Regions from separate parts of the Paenibacillus donghaensis genome, predicted to be linked through region 2. Evidence: riboswitches for the same ligand, from Rfam matches in the RefSeq annotation. Region 2 holds a riboswitch; the other holds the start of a gene.

Region 1 (3,115 bases), 2.0 Mb from region 2:
ATCCTTTACCAGACTAATGAACGAGTTGGACAGCGGGGGTACCGAGACACGTGCGGCCTGCGGCAGAATAATCCGGCGCAGCGCCTGCGACCGGGTCATGCCGACTGAGAAAGCGGCCTCCCACTGGCCTTTGGGGATCGACAGAATGGCGGCACGCACAATTTCCGATGAATAAGCGCCCACACTAAGTGTAAATCCAATGGTTGCGGCAAGAAATGGATCAAGCACAATGCCCAATGTCGGCAAGCCGTAAAAAATAATAAACAGCTGCACCAAAAGCGGCGTTCCACGGATGATCCACACATAGAAGCGGGCAATCAGCTTGGGAAACGTCCAAGGGGCCAGCCGCACAAGCGCCGTCCATACCGCCAGCAGCAGGCCCAGCACAAAAGATACCAGCGTCAGGGGAAGGGTAAAAGCCACCCCGGCTTTCAGCAGTGGCAGCAGCGAGTCTATTACAATCTGCAGTTTGCGCTCATCCATCGTTATGACATCCTTCGCAGGCCTCTAGTCCGCAGCGGAAACCTGGCCCTAAATTATTTGGAAACATCGGCTCCGAAATATTTCTCGGAAATAGTAAGGTAGGTGCCGTCATTTTTCATATCGGAAATCGCAGCACTGACAGCCTGAACCAGCTCATCTTGTCCCTTCAGGAAGGCTGCCGCACTTTGTGAACCTCCTTCTATTTCATCCACCACCTTGATCTTCACATCCGGCTTCTGCTTCTTCAAATCCAGGTAAGACAAACCGTCATTCACCGTTGCATCGATCCGTCCCGAAATCAGCAGGTCAATAGCCTGGTTGAAACCATCCACTGCCACGATTTCCGCACCATTTTCACTTGCTATTTTGGATAAGTTGCTGGTTAAAGATTGCCCGGACTTCTTCCCCTTAAGATCAGCGAAGCTCGTAATCTCCTCATTATTCTCACCGACAATCAGCACTGCCTTGGAAACGATATAGGGCTCGGAGAAGTCATATTTAACCTTGCGCTCATCCGTAACCGATACTTCATTAAAAATCACATCAAAACGCTTAGCATCCATCCCGGCAAATAATCCGTCCCATTGGGTTTCAAAATATTCCGGCTCCACCCCCAGGCGTTTCGCTACTTCTGTGGCAATCTCAACGTCAAAGCCGGTCAGCTTACCGTCCGTATCGTGATAGGTGAATGGCGCGTAGGTGCCCTCGGTGCCGATCCGCAGCTTGCCCCTGGATTTGACGGCTTGCAGACTGTCGTCTGCTGCAGCTGGAGGTGCCGCGGTTGCAGCAGAACCTGGTTTGGGTGCTGCCGTAGGTTCAGCCGCCGAATTATCGGCTGTATTATTCCCGCAGCCCGACACGGCCAAAGCCAGCAGGAAGAGCAGACTCAACTTACGCATTACAGGTATTTTCATTCCAAATTCCCCTTTCTTAATGACTGAGCTATAGCTTGCCCGGAAAATGCAATAATTTCTCCTCACCCCAGTCGCGCTGTCATCGCAAAAAAACTCCCTGCACATACGCTGCTGCTGCACATGTGCAGGGAGTTCTCTTTCCCCTATCCTGCTATATTCGTGAACGGTCTGCGCCGCCCTCATTGATATTCATTGCCACAGCTTTCCAGGTTGTGCTATATTAATAACCGATTGTAATTTCATAGTGTCCTGTTTATTCACTAGGGGAGTCGCCTGACTGAGATGGAGCTTGATGCTCCGGACCCTTGGAACCTGATCTGGATTATACCAGCGGAGGGAAGTGGAGCAGAATGTTCATAGATTTGCATGGCAATGGCAGATGCAGCGTGGATGATTTGGCCCATTTATTCCTCCGGGAACTAGATGGGTCTTTCTTGTTTTTATGGAAAGGAATGAAATTCAAGCTACTAAGGAGGGGCTGCGTATTACGGAGTTATTATCAATTCAGCATCTGGCCTACAGCTTTCCCGGACCTGTCCGCACTCCGGTATTCTCCAATCTCTCCATGAAGGTGCGGCGCGGAGAATTCATCTCCGTGGTCGGTGCGAGCGGCTGCGGCAAAAGCACTTTGTTCCGCATGATTGCCGGACTGCTGGAGCCAGGCAGCGGCGAGATCAGACTCGCTCTGGATGGCGGAACGCCGGGGCCGCAGCGGCTGGGCAAGGTCGCCTATATGCCGCAGCAGGATCTGCTGCTGCCCTGGCGCACGGCGCTGGACAATTGCCTGCTGCCACTCACCTTAAGCCGCCGGAACAACAAACAGGAAGACGCCGCCCGGGTAAGCGAAATGCTGCGCCAATTCGGACTAGCCGGCTATGAAGCCGCCTACCCGCGCGAGCTGTCCGGCGGCATGCGCCAGCGCGTGGCCTTCATCCGCACCCTTGTAACCGGCAGTGAACTCATGCTGCTGGATGAACCCTTCGGTGCGTTGGACGCCTTGACCAAAAGAGAGCTGCACCGCTGGCTGCTGGACCTGTGGGGGAGCCTGAACAAGACGGTTCTATTCATCACCCACGACCTGGAGGAGGCGCTGCTGCTCAGCGACCGGATTTATCTGATGGCTGCTGGTCCAGAGAAGGACCTGGAAGAGCTGACTGTGGAGCTGCCAAGACCGAGAACACACACGATGAACTATGAGCCACGATTCATTGAATTGCGTGCGCAGCTGGAGCGGAGGTTGTATGAGAGCAAAATCATATAAAGGGCTGCTGCAGAAATACGGGCCGTTCACACTGCTGGCCACGGTGGTGCTGGCGGTTTGGGAGCTAGTGGTCCGGCTGGGCGCTGTCCCGGAGTTCATCCTGCCTGCCCCTTCCTCCATTGGAGCGGCCCTGCTGGAACACCGGAAGCTGCTGATTGGCGTGCATCTGCTCGCCACCTTGCAGGAGGTGCTTACCGGGTTCCTGCTGTCAATCCTATGCGGTACCCTGCTGGGCACGGGAATGTTTATGTTCCGGCCGCTGGAGAAAGCCCTCTATCCTTTTCTAATCATCAGCCAGACGATTCCATTGATTGCCTTGTCGCCGATCTTCATTATGTGGTTCGGCTATACGCTGTGGAGCAAGGTGGCGGTGGTCTTCCTGACCGCGTTCTTCCCGGTGGTGGTCAGCACCTACGACGGCCTCCGCTCAAGCGGCAAAGGCTACAGTGACCTGCTG
Region 2 (3,115 bases):
ACTGGGCCATTGGCTCCACAACCGACTAAGCCGGCTTCCAAGAGAGCAGTTGCATAAAATGTGGTCACTTTATATTGCCGGGGAATTTGGGGGTATGAATGAGGTATTGGCTAAGTTATATGCGATCACCGGCAATGAACATTATTTGATGACAGCGAAATATTTTGACAATGAGAAGCTGTTCCTTCCGATGAAGGAGAATATAGACACTCTGGGAAATATGCATGCCAACCAGCACATTCCACAGGTGATTGGAGCCTTGAAGCTGTTTGAGGTTGCGGGGGACAAGGCTTATTTCAATATCGCAGAGAACTTCTGGACGATGGTGACACAAAGTCATAGTTATTCCATCGGAGGCACCGGAGAGACGGAAATGTTCAGAGAGCCGGACGCCATTGCCGGCTTTCTCACCGATAAAACGGCGGAAACCTGTGCGAGCTATAATATGTTGAAGTTGACCAAGGAGCTTTTTCAGTTTAATCCGCGCAAAACGTATATGGACTATTATGAGAAGGCGCTTTATAACCATATTCTTGCCTCAGAGAATAGCCGAAAAGCGGAGGGTGGCAGCACCTACTTTATGCCACTGGCGCCCGGATCTATCAAGAAATTCGATACGCATGAAAATACCTGCTGTCATGGAACCGGTCTGGAAAATCATTTTAAATACCAGGAAGCCATCTATTTTCATGATGAAGACAGACTGTATGTGAACTTGTATATTCCCTCTCGACTGGATTGGAGCGAGCAGGGACTCAGCCTGGTGCAGAACCGGGACCGGGACGGCTTGGAGACGGTCCACTTTTATATCGAGGGCGGTCCCGAGACGACCCTTATGTTCAGAATTCCCGATTGGGTATCAGGGCCCGTTCAAGTAAAGATTAACGGAGAGCCTTGCCGCGATCTGGAGTATGAACACGGATATTTAAAGCTGCGTAAAGTATGGAAAAAGGATGAAATCGAGCTGATGCTGCCCTGCTCTTTGAGATTGGTTGGCGTCTCCGATGACCACACCCTTAAAAGTCTCGCTTATGGACCGTATGTCCTGGCGGCAATAAGCGGGGAACAGGATTATCTCTCCTGGAGCTACAGTGAACAAGAACTTCTGGAACAAGTCATTCAACAAAAGGACAACCCTTTGACGTTTATTCTGGATGTTGTCGAGTTTGTTCCCCTGTATCTAATTCAAGATGAACGTTATCATGTGTACTTCAAACTTGCCCGCTGATTATATTTGTTTGACAAAAGAACCCAATGCATGTAGCTTATAACTAAATAAATAAGATACCCACTAGGGGAGCCTGAATAGGCTGAGACGGGAAAAGTGCATTTCCGGACCCTTGAACCTGATCTGGATTATACCAGCGTAGGAAAGTGGAGTCGGACTTTTTTGAGCATAGCTATTATTTGCTGTTCTTTAATCAAGCCGCTCCATTGTGGAGCGGCTTTTTGCTGCGCATTCTTATTTATAACCATTCCATTAGGAGGAAATAGAATGCCAAGTACAACAAATGAGGGTAATGTGAATCTGTCTGCTTTTCCGGGAAGCCAGAAGGTCTATGTGGAGGGCTCGCGGCCGGATATTCGGGTTCCGATGCGTGAAATCAGTCTGAGCAGAACCACAGGAATGGCCGGAGAAGAAGACAATGCGCCGCTTCGAGTCTACGATACAAGCGGTGCTTATACTGATAGCGAGGCTTATAGCGATATCCGTCAAGGCTTATCGCCACACCGCTTGTGCTGGATTATGGATCGCGGCGATGCAGAAGCCTATGAGGGAAGAGTGATCAGACCGGAGGATAACGGCGGTATCGCTGCCAGCAAGTCACCGGTAGAAGTATTTCCATGTACTGGACGCCAACCGTTAAAAGCAAGGGAAGGACGTAATGTCAGCCAGCTGCATTACGCACGTCAAGGCATCATTACAGCAGAGATGGAATATATTGCGATTCGCGAGAACGTAACACCGGAATTCGTCAGGGCTGAGGTAGCCAGCGGACGTGCGATTATTCCGGCGAATATTAATCATCCCGAAAGCGAGCCGATGATTATCGGGCGCAATTTCCTGGTGAAGATTAACGCTAATATCGGCAATTCGGCCGTCTCCTCCTCGATTGAGGAGGAGGTTGAGAAGATGAGATGGGCAACTCGGTGGGGCGCGGATAATATTATGGATCTTTCCACCGGCAATCATATTCATACCACCCGGGAATGGATTATCCGCAATTCCCCCGTGCCTATTGGTACGGTGCCGATTTATCAGGCGCTTGAGAAAGTAAACGGAAAAGCGGAGAACCTGACGTGGGAGATTTACCGTGACACGCTTATTGAACAGGCAGAGCAAGGGGTGGACTATTTTACCATTCATGCCGGAGTGCTGCTTCGCTATATCCCGTTAACGGCGGAACGAATGACAGGAATTGTGTCCCGGGGGGGTTCGATTATGGCGGCATGGTGCCTTGCACATCATCAGGAGAACTTTCTGTATACCCATTTCGAGGATATCTGCGAGATTATGAAAAGATATGATGTGGCTTTCTCCCTGGGTGATGGCCTGCGGCCGGGTTCGATTGCCGATGCCAATGACGAGGCGCAGTTTGCTGAGCTGGAGACTCTGGGGGAGCTGACGGCGCTGGCTTGGAAGCATGATGTGCAGGTGATGGTGGAAGGCCCGGGGCATGTACCGATGCATCTGATCAAGGAGAACATGGATAAGCAGCTGGAACTGTGCCATGGCGCCCCTTTTTATACATTGGGTCCTCTGACTACTGATATTGCACCTGGTTATGATCACATCACCTCAGCCATCGGGGCAGCCATGATCGCTTCCTTCGGAACGGCGATGCTGTGTTATGTTACGCCGAAGGAGCATCTGGGTTTGCCGAATCGGGAGGATGTGCGCGAAGGTGTCATTACCTACAAAATAGCCGCCCACGCTGCCGACCTGTCCAAAGGGCATCAAGGCGCACAGGATCGCGATAACGCGTTGTCCAAGGCCCGTTTCGAGTTTCGCTGGCGGGATCAATTCCATCTGGCGCTCGATCCGGAGCGGGCATTGGAATATCACGATGAGACGCTCCCGGCGGAAGGAGCCAAGACGGCGCACTTCTGTTCC

Evidence for each region. Region 2 has a riboswitch for thiamine pyrophosphate ahead of thiC (phosphomethylpyrimidine synthase ThiC). Riboswitches for the same ligand answer to the same signal wherever they lie in the genome.
Region 1: it holds a riboswitch for thiamine pyrophosphate, as region 2 does, so the genes downstream of both, B9T62_RS10140 (ABC transporter ATP-binding protein) here and thiC (phosphomethylpyrimidine synthase ThiC) in region 2, are expected to answer to the same signal.

The regions. Positions count from the first base shown of each region.
Region 1 covers NZ_CP021780.1:2,352,018-2,355,132, reverse strand. The annotation lists gene B9T62_RS10150 (amino acid ABC transporter permease) at 1-483, opposite strand, end outside; gene B9T62_RS10145 (amino acid ABC transporter substrate-binding protein) at 537-1,382, opposite strand; TPP riboswitch at 1,650-1,753, shown strand; gene B9T62_RS10140 (ABC transporter ATP-binding protein) at 1,840-2,658, shown strand; gene B9T62_RS10135 (ABC transporter permease) at 2,639-3,115, shown strand, end outside.
Region 2 covers NZ_CP021780.1:321,005-324,119, forward strand. The annotation lists gene B9T62_RS01185 (beta-L-arabinofuranosidase domain-containing protein) at 1-1,228, shown strand, start outside; TPP riboswitch at 1,284-1,390, shown strand; gene thiC (phosphomethylpyrimidine synthase ThiC) at 1,496-3,115, shown strand, end outside.